DNA from 3 places in the Bradyrhizobium sp. USDA 4474 genome. Region 3 is predicted to be linked to each of the others. Evidence: predicted binding sites of a transcription regulator. Region 3 holds the regulator's gene; each other region holds the start of a gene.
What was found. The regulator PhoB, encoded in region 3, activates phosphate uptake and scavenging genes when phosphate is short. The targets are predictions, from matches to a motif close to TGTCATNNANCTGTCAT.

Region 1 (3,271 bases), 1.5 Mb from region 3:
TGCGGATTGTCTGGCTTCAGCGGTTTGGATCGGGTAAACGCCTGTACGCCCAACAGAAAAATGTGACGCGAAATACGGCAATTGCCCTGACATGATAAATGCTTTCTTAACGGAAAATGCCCGCCCGGCGCGTTTCCCAGGCAATCCGACGTCGTCGGCACCCTCAGCAGGACTTCTGCATCACCATGGATAGGGTCGAGTGCGTCGTCATCGGAGCCGGCGTGATCGGGCTCGCGGTGGCCCGGAAGCTGGCCCAGGCCGGGCGCGAGGTGATCGTGCTCGAAGAAGCCGAGGCCATCGGCACCATCACCTCTTCACGCAACAGCGAGGTGATCCATGCCGGGATCTACTACCGTGCCGGAAGCTGGATGGCCCGCATGTGCGTCGCCGGCAAGCAAGCGCTCTATCGCTACTGCGGCGAGCGCGGTATCCCGCACAAGAATTGCGGCAAGCTGATCGTCGCGACCAATGCCAAGGAAACCGAGAAGCTGCAGTCGATCAAGGCCCATGCCGAGGCCAACGGCGTCCTCGACTTGCAGCTGCTATCGGGCGAGGCGGCGCGCGCGCTGGAGCCGGCGCTGGCCTGCGATGCCGCACTGCTCTCGCCATCGACCGGAATCATCGACAGCCATTCCTACATGCTCTCGCTGCGCGGCGAGGCCGAGGAAGCAGGCGCGGCCTTTGCGTTTCACACGCCGCTGATCCGCGCCAAGGCGGAGGCCGGAATGATCGAGATCGAAGCCGGCGGCGAAGCGCCGATGACGTTGCAATGCGGCCTGCTCGTCAACGCCGCCGGGCTCTCGGCGACATCAGTGGCGCGCCACATCGACGGCATGCCGGTCGATCGGATTCCGCCTGCTTATCTCGCCAAAGGAAATTACTTCAGCTGCAATGCGCGCGCACCGTTCTCGCATCTGATCTATCCGGTGCCCGAGCCCGGCGGGCTTGGCGTACATCTGACGCTGGACATGGCAGGACAGGCGCGCTTCGGCCCCGACGTCGAATGGATCGAGACGATCGACTATGAAGTCGATCCGTCGCGCGCCGAGCGCTTCTATCCGGCAATCCGCAAATATTGGCCGACGCTTCCCGATGGCGCGCTGATGCCGAGCTATTCGGGCATCCGCCCGAAGATCGTGCCGCCGGCGGTCGCTACGCAGGATTTCCTGATGCAGGGTCCGCGCGACCACGGCGTCGCAGGCCTGGTCAATCTGTTCGGCATCGAATCGCCGGGACTGACGTCGTCGCTCGCGATCGCGGACCACGTCGCCGAGCTGACGGACATCTAGGCTGACGGACATCTAGGGAGCATTTTCGAGCGAAGCGCGGACCGGGTCGCGTCACGAAAACGCGTCCAAACAAACAAGCTGCGCGACGATCATCGCGCAGCGCGCGCATCCTGCCGCAGGGATGAGCACAAACGCGCTGATCCCTGCGTGAAAGGATGCGATTAAGCTCTACACTGTTACAGGGGTTACTAGTGAAGCGTATCGCCAGTGTTCTTCAGACGTTCGATCTGGTCCTTGACCAGCAACTTCCGGCGCTTCAACTCAACAATTTGCAGGTCGTCTGTTGAAAGGTGCACGAGAGCCTCGTGCAATTCGTTCTCGAGAATTTTATGCTTCCGTTCCAATTCAACCAGATGTGCCTGAATTGTCATTCGAAACCTCCTCGGTAGGGGTGAACCTTGGATTCGATCCGGACGAGGGACTCTACATCACCGATTCGTTCTGTCGATGGGTATCCGTCGTCGCGCCGTCATTTTTGAAAATTCATATGTAACGAACCGTGAGTAAGGAACCACGAGACGAAAAATCCATGATATCAATGTGCTCGCGCGACACTGCTTCCGAATCGTTGAAATATCTTGAGATGGAGCGGTGCGTGGAGGTGCAGATCGCTTGCGATCACGCCGCGCAAGGACGATAATTTCCACAGGGCATCCACAGCCTTGATCTCAAGCCTATCGGTTTTCGGCCACCGCAGACATGACCCATGAAGACGAGCGTGAGCTCGAAACCGAGCTCACCCGGTTGCAGCAGGAACACCGAGATCTCGATGCGGCGATCGATGCACTGCATCAATCGCCCGCCCCCGACCTGTTGCGGTTACAGCGGTTGAAGAAGCGCAAGCTGTTGTTGCGCGACCGTATCGCCTTCATCGAAGACCAGATCACGCCGGACATCATCGCCTGATCCACAGCGGCTGCGGAAGTGCGGAGTCGAATCCGCTTGACTCAAAAAGAACAAAATAAGAACATTTGTCCCGGCCCCAATATGCCGGAAACACCCAAGGACAACCCGCAAGGACACCGCAGATGCCAGTCCCCGCCCCTCTCGACAACGGCCACTATGAACAAGCCTGTGATCAGGCGATCGCGATGTGCGACGGCAATCTGCGCAGCACCATCAAGGCGCTGATCATGGCCAACGAATATCTGGAAGCCGAACTGGAGGAATTGCAGGCAGCGATTTCGGCCGGCTGCATTCCGGAATCCTCGCGTAGCAGAAGCAGCGCGGCCTGAACCTCGAGGCGCACCATTGGAGCAACGCCATGTCTGATGTGACCTACTACGTTGCAATGCCGTTCCTGATTGATGCCGACGGATCGCCTGTCGCGGGCGCCGCCGAGGAATGCCAGAGCCCGACGGCCGCCTTACGGCGCGCAGAGGCTCTGGCGCACGGTCCCGGCCATATCGGCGCGGTCGCGTTCAGTCGCAGCGGCGATCCGATGACCGGTGAATTCGGTGACGCCACGCTGCTGCGCAAATTCGGCAACGTGCCGGAAGATCTCGCGACCCTTTAATTTAGCTGTTGACGAGCCTGATCCGCGGCTCGTGACGCCGGTGCGCCTTGCGCACATACATGGCGGCATCGGCCTCCTCCAGCGCGCGGGTGGCATCGGACTGCGCACCGAGCAGCGCGACACCGGCAGAAGCGCCGGCCATCACCTGCTGGCCACGAAAGGTGAATGACAAATCGTCGATCGCCTGTTCGAGGATAACAGCCTTCGCCTTCGCATCGGCCTCGCCGAGATTCCACAACAGCAGGGCAAACTCGTCGCCACCCAGGCGGCCGACCACGTCGGAGGCGCGGATCTGCCGGGTTCAGCGTCGTGGCGATCGCCTTCAGCACCTCGTCGCCGGCGGCATGGCCGAAGGAATCGTTGATCGGCTTCAGCCGGTCGACGTCGAGCACGATCAGCGCGCCGCTGGCGCGGTAGCGCCTCATGTAGGCGACGGCGCGTTGGAGCTCGCGCTCAAAGCCGCGCC
Region 2 (3,271 bases), 2.5 Mb from region 3:
CCCGTCGTCCCGGCTGCTCGGTCGAGGCGACGCTGGACCTGATCGATGGCAAATGGAAGGGCGTGATCCTCTATCACCTCCAGAGCGGCACAAGGCGCTTCGGCGAATTGCGACGCATGATGCCCAGCGTCACCCAGCGCATGCTGACCAAGCAGCTTCGCGCGCTGGAGGAGGACCAGCTCGTCATCCGCAAGGTCTATGCCGAAGTCCCGCCGCGGGTGGAGTATTGCCTTTCCGAGCTCGGCGAGAGCCTGCGGCCGGTGATCGACATCCTGAAAGCCTGGGGCGAGAGCCACCAGCAGCGGCTCGCCTGCGCGCCGCCGCCGGTCGCGGCGAACAAGCCGAAGCGGGCGGCGTGATCGTCCGGGAGCAGCTCGCGCCGCTTTCGGACGAGATCGTCTCAGAATGCGAACTGCGTACGCATCGCCACGGCGTCGAAGCCCGAGCCCGTATTCGCGAACGCGCTCGGCGGCAGCGTCTGCTTGGAGACGGTGCCGTGCAGGTAGTCGAGCATGAACCGGACGTTGCCGTTGACGTACCAGTTCAGCGCCAGCGTGTAGACGTTCTGGCGTCCGCCCGCGACGCCGTTGGCGCTCGCAAGCTGATCGTTGAGGTCGATCGTCGAGAAGCGTCCCGCGATTTCCCATGCGCCCCAGCCGCCGCCATCGAGCGAGAACGGGTGCGCCGGCTTGACGCCGTTATAGGCCGCGTTTGCCGCATTGTAAGTCCGACCCTCTCCGGTCAGCACGTAGCCGGCTTGCGCATAGCCGCCCTGGAATTTCAGGCTCGGCGCGCCGACCAGCGGCACGCCGGTATTGGCGGTGCGGTCGACGTTGTACCAGAAGTACTCACCCTGGACGATGAACGAACCGTAGGTCGCAGCCGCTTCGACGCTGTAGACTTGGGCGCCCGAGACATTTGCGATCGCCCCCGTCGACACCAGCGTCGTCGGGTCGAGCCGCAATTCCGGACGATCGCTCAGCGTGACGGTCTGCGTATTGGCGATGAGGTTGCGCGGCGGCTGGATCAGCCATTGTGCGTCAGCACCGATATGCACCGAGTAGTCCTTGCCGCTGATGGGATTGCCGGCAACGCGCGCCACCGCGCCGTATTGCTCGCTCGTGCCCGCCGGCGCCGCGCTCGAAGCGGAGTGGATGGCGCCCGTCGAAGGTCCGGTGACATAGCCGCCGATCCAGAGCTGATCGTCGAACCAGCGCGTGCCGGCTGCCGAGCGGAAATCTCCGGCGGCGATGTTGGTGGCGATCACGCCGGCCGAGGCGCGCTCCATGAACATGATGTCGTTGGAACTCGTGGCCTCGTCCATGGTGTAGGGCAGGTCCATGATGCCGGCTTCGACGGCCATGCGGCCGCCGAACGGTTTTAGTCCGGTGTAGCTGAGATAGGCGTTCTCGACGCCGGAGACCCCGCCACCGGGCAGCGATCCCGGCGCTGCGCCGCCGAACCCGTCCGACGAGCCGCCGAAATCATAGACAAGCGCGAAGTTCCAGTCGTCGAAGAATTTGCCGGCGAGGCCGATGCGCGCGCGGCGGACGTTCTCGCCGCTGTCCAGCCTCTGCGGCACGGTGGCCGCCGTGTTGGGACGATAGTCGTAACCGCCGACGTCCCAATGCACGCGGCCGGTGATCGCGACGCAGTTCGCTTGATCGGCGGTGCAAATGGTCGGCCGGTTGTTCGGCATGGTCACGATCACGCCGGCCGTTGGGGGGGCGCCTTTGACCGGGAATGCCGCATTGGCGTTGGCGACGACGGCCTTCGCCTCCGAGCGCGCTTCGGCTTTGGCCTCGGCCTTCGCTTCGGCCCTGGTCTTTGCTGCTGCCGCCGTGTTCGCCGCGGTCTGGTTCTGCAGCTTGTCGAGCTTCCGCTCCAGCAACTTCAGTTGCTGCTTCAGGAGCGCGATCTCCTGTTCGCTGTTGCTTGCCGATTGGGCCTGGGCCTGCGAGGCCGCCAGCGCGCCGGCGAGACCAATCGCCGTGGCCGCTATTCTTGTCCTGCTCATGTCGTGACTCCATCCTTTGACGAACTTCCCCAAGTCGAGAACGCGAGAGCCTAAGACTGATCGATGACTGCCCCGCGACGGTGAACGCCGGTTGCCCAGTTCCCATTGACGCCGATTCGCCGCAGCCGAATCTGCCCAGCACGAGCATGCAAGCTGACGCACATCATGCCAATCCACCAAGCCAAGCAAATTGCGATTTCGCACGCGAGGCTTGTATGCCCGTGACGCCGGGCGAGGACTGAATATTGCCGTCGGGCGCCCTTCTATTGGGAGACGAACGCGCCTATATTCCGGCGTCTTTTCCGAGAGGTAGGAATGTTTCGAGCGAACTGGACCGCCGTCGTCACGGCTCTGTGCATAGCCTTTTCGGCCCACTTCAATCCGGCTGCCGCGCAGGACCGTCGCGTTCCGTCCTCGCCGGCCGAACTGCGGCTGTCCTATGCGCCGATCGTGCAGCGGGTGCAGCCTGCGGTCGTCAACGTCTATGCCGCCAAGGTGGTGCAGAACCGCAATCCGCTGCTGGACGACCCGATTTTCCGCCGTTTCTTCGGCGGCGGCGAGCAGCAGGAGCAGGTGCAGCGCTCGCTGGGTTCGGGCGTGATCGTCGATTCCTCCGGACTCATCGTCACCAACGTCCACGTCATCGAAGGCGCCGACCAGGTGAAGGTGTCGCTGGCGGACAAGCGCGAGTTCGAGGCGGAGATCGTGCTGAAGGATTCCCGCAGCGATCTTGCGGTGTTGCGCCTGAAGGACACCAAGGAAAAATTTCCGGCGCTCGAATTCACCAATTCGGACGAGCTGATGGTCGGCGACGTCGTGCTCGCGATCGGCAATCCCTTCGGCGTCGGTCAGACCGTGACCCACGGCATCATCTCGGCGCTGGCGCGCACGCAGGTCGGCATCACCGACTACCAGTTCTTCATCCAGACCGACGCTGCGATCAATCCCGGCAATTCCGGCGGTGCGCTGGTCGACATGAACGGCCGGCTTGCCGGCATCAACACCGCGATCTACTCGCGCTCGGGCGGCTCGCAGGGCATCGGCTTTGCGATTCCCGCCAACATGGTGCGCGTCGTCGTCGCCTCCGCCAAGAGCGGCGGCACGGCCGTGAAGCGGCCTTGGCTCGGCGCGAAGCTGCAGGCGGTGACGGCAGAGATCGCCGAGAGCCTCGGCCTGCGCTCGCCGACCGGTGCGCTGGTCGCGAGCGTCGTCCCCAACGGCCCCGCGGCGCGGGCCGGGTTGAAATCCTCCGAC
Region 3 (3,271 bases):
GCGCACGCCGCCCTCACCCTGGATCGGCTCGATCAGGATGCCGGCGGTGTGTGGCCCGATCGCCTTCTTCACGGCCTCGATGTCGCCATGCGGCACCTGGTCGAAACCGTCCATCGGCGGCCCGAAGCCTTCGAGATATTTTGCCGATCCGGTCGCGGCCAGCGTCGCCAGCGTGCGGCCATGGAAAGCGCCTTCGAAGGTGACGATGCGATAGCGCTCGGGATGGCCCTTGGAGAAGTGATGATGGCGGACCAGCTTGATCACGCCCTCCAGCGCCTCGGCGCCGGAATTACAGAAGAACACGAAGTCGGCAAAACTCTCGTTGCACAGACGCGCGGCGAGCTTCTCGCCATCCGGGCTCTGGAACAGGTTCGACATGTGCCAGAGCTTGGTGGCCTGCTCCTGCAGCGCCTTGACCAGCGCGGGATGGGCATGTCCGAGCGCATTCACGGCGACGCCCGAGGTGAAATCGAGATACCGATCGCCATTGGTTGCGATCAACCAAACGCCTTCACCGCGCTCAAAACCGAGATCGGCCCTGGCGAAAACGGGGAGCAAATGCGGCGCTGCGCTGTTAGTCATGACGGCCACTTGAATGTTGCGGACGGTGTGGGCGTGCATTGCGCAACGCACCATTGACCAGCCTGAAAACGAAACGTGCCGCCTTTTAAGGGCGGCACGCGTCACCATTTTAGGCCTGGTGAAACGGGTGTCAATGCCGCCCGAACGCCTCGCGACATGCTGAATCCGTAGTCTTGCGGTGGCGATTTTGCGGGATATTCGCCACGGAACATGTGGAAGCGAGTCGCCGGACTCTTGCGCGTGAGTCACGCCATATTGTAGCGTTCGGCTTGTCAGATACGACATCTCGTGCAGCGGTTCTGATCCCAAAAGTCCTCTTGTACCGGCGTAAACGTTCGGGCGTCTGATTGCGCCCGGCGAGCCTTAAGGGATTCTGGCGGCACGGGTTTTTCGAAGCTTACGCATTCGTCGTGCGGCCCCGCAGATGGCGGCGCGCGGTGAAGGAAAGGGTGCCATGACCGTTTTGACTTGGTCCGACGATCGCGTCGAACAGCTGAAAAAGCTCTGGGAGGCCGGACTTTCGGCCAGCCAGATTGCCGCTGAGCTTGGGAATGTCACCCGCAACGCCGTGATCGGCAAGGTACACAGGCTCGGCCTGTCCGGCCGCGCCAAGAGCCCGTCTTCGGCAGCTCCCCGGCCGCGCAAGGCGCGTCCCGCGCAGCACATGATGCGCGTGAGCCGCCCGATCTCGCGGGGCAACACCGCACTCGCCCAGGCCTTCGAGGTCGAGGTCGAGGCTGAACCTGTGACCTTCGACAACGTGGTGCCGATGAGCCAGCGGCTGTCGCTGCTCGAATTGAACGAGGCCACCTGCCACTGGCCGGTCGGCGATCCCTCGAGCGCGGACTTCTTCTTCTGCGGCGGCAAGGCGCTCTCCGGCCTGCCCTATTGCGCCCAGCACTCGCGGGTCGCGTATCAGCCGGCGGCCGATCGTCGCCGCGCGCCGGCGAAGCCGGGTCCGCGCTGAGCATGGCTCCAGACGACAGCGTCCCGGTACCTGCGACGATCGAGACATAAAAAAGCGCGCCCCAGGGCGCGCTTTTTATTTTGCTTGCATGTCACCGTGCTCAGGCCTGCTCGGCCTTCGCGAAGCGGTCGTCGAGCGCGTAGCCGGCGCCACGGACGGTGCGGATCGGGTCCTGCTCGCGGCCGAGATTGAGGAGCTTGCGCAGGCGGCCGATATGCACGTCGACGGTCCGCTCGTCGATGTAGATGTCGCGGCCCCAGACGCTGTCGAGCAACTGCTCGCGCGAGAACACGCGGCCGGGATGCTCCAGGAAGAACTCCAGCAGGCGATATTCGGTCGGGCCGAGGTCGATCGGCCGGCCCGAGCGCGCCACGCGACGCTTTTCGCGGTCGAGCTCGATGTCGCCGAAAGCCAGCACGGTTGCGAGCCGCTCGGGGCTTGCACGCCGCAGCAGTCCTTTCACCCGCGCCAACAGCTCAGGCACGGAGAACGGCTTGACGATGTAATCGTCGGCGCCGGTGGCGAGGCCGCGCACCCGCTCGCTCTCCTCGCCGCGCGCGGTGAGCATGATGATCGGCAGCTGCTTGGTGTCGGACCGCGTCCGCAACCGGCGGCACAGCTCGATACCGGACAGGCCCGGCAGCATCCAGTCGAGCACGATCAGATCGGGAATGTGCTCCTTGAGACGGGTGTCGGCGTCGTCGCCGCGCATCACCGTCTCGACGTCATAACCGTCGCCTTCGAGATTGTAGCGAAGCAGCTCGGTGAGAGCTTCTTCGTCTTCAACCACCATAATGCGTGCGCCCATGGGGTCGTCGCTCCTTGAGGATTCAGGTGTTGGGGACGGTGGTTGCGAAGGTCGTCATGTCGCCCTTCGGTCGCTTGTCGGTGATGGCCTGGCCTTCGATCATGTAGAACACGGTCTCGGCAATGTTGGTGGCGTGGTCGCCGATCCGCTCGATGTTCTTGGCGCAGAACATCAGATGGATGCAGAACGAGATGTTGCGCGGATCCTCCATCATGTAGGTGAGGAGCTCGCGGAACAGCGAGGTGCAGATGGCGTCGACCTCCTCGTCGCCCTTCCACACCACCATCGCCGCCGGCAGATCATGCGCGGCATAGGCATCCAGCACCGACTTGACCTGTTGCTGCACGAGGTCGGTCATGTGCTCGAGGCCACGGAACAGCTTGAGCGGATGGAAATCCGTCTCAAGCGCCGCGACGCGTTTGCCCATGTTCTTGGCGAGGTCGCCGATCCGCTCGAGATCGGTCGCGACGCGCATGGCGCCGACGATCTCGCGCAGATCGATCGCCATCGGCTGGCGGCGGGCGATGGTGAGCACGGCGTGCTCCTCGATCCGCCTTTGAAGCGCGTCGATCTCGGCGTCGGTGATGACCACGCGCTGGCCGAGCGCGACGTCGCGACGGATCAGCGCGTCGACGGAATCGACGATCATCCGCTCGGCGAGGCCGCCCATTTCCGCGACCGACCGGGTGAGCTCCTGGAGGTCGGTATCGAAAGCCTTTGCGGTATGTTCAGAACCCATGTCCTGTCTCCTCAGCCGAACCGGCCGGTAATGTAATCCTGCGTGCGCCGGTCGGTCGGCGACGTGAAGATCTTGCTGGTGTCGTCGAACTCGATCAACTCGCCGAGATACATGAAGGCGGTCTTGTCGGAGACGCGCGCCGCCTGCTGCATGTTGTGGGTGACGATCGCGATCG

Region 1: ACVW16_RS22785 (YdcH family protein) is a predicted target of PhoB. The motif match lies at 1,746-1,762, and genes of this name have one in related genera.
Region 2: ACVW16_RS03970 (OprO/OprP family phosphate-selective porin) is a predicted target of PhoB. The motif match lies at 2,070-2,086, and genes of this name have one in related genera.

Annotation. Positions count from the first base shown of each region.
Region 1 is NZ_JBSRZJ010000002.1:4,419,814-4,423,084, reverse strand. Features, by position in the region: gene ACVW16_RS22790 (NAD(P)/FAD-dependent oxidoreductase) at 186-1,289, shown strand; gene ACVW16_RS22785 (YdcH family protein) at 1,478-1,660, opposite strand; gene ACVW16_RS22780 (YdcH family protein) at 1,989-2,195, shown strand; gene ACVW16_RS22775 (hypothetical protein) at 2,318-2,524, shown strand; gene ACVW16_RS22770 (hypothetical protein) at 2,554-2,805, shown strand; partial or broken gene ACVW16_RS22765 (GGDEF domain-containing protein) at 2,807-3,271, opposite strand, start outside.
Region 2 is NZ_JBSRZJ010000002.1:470,241-473,511, reverse strand. Features, by position in the region: gene ACVW16_RS03975 (winged helix-turn-helix transcriptional regulator) at 1-359, shown strand, start outside; gene ACVW16_RS03970 (OprO/OprP family phosphate-selective porin) at 401-2,017, opposite strand; gene ACVW16_RS03965 (DegQ family serine endoprotease) at 2,333-3,271, shown strand, end outside.
Region 3 is NZ_JBSRZJ010000002.1:2,931,381-2,934,651, forward strand. Features, by position in the region: gene ACVW16_RS15710 (acetylornithine transaminase) at 1-582, opposite strand, end outside; gene ACVW16_RS15715 (GcrA family cell cycle regulator) at 1,037-1,549, shown strand; gene phoB (phosphate regulon transcriptional regulator PhoB) at 1,650-2,357, opposite strand; gene phoU (phosphate signaling complex protein PhoU) at 2,380-3,096, opposite strand; gene pstB (phosphate ABC transporter ATP-binding protein PstB) at 3,108-3,271, opposite strand, start outside.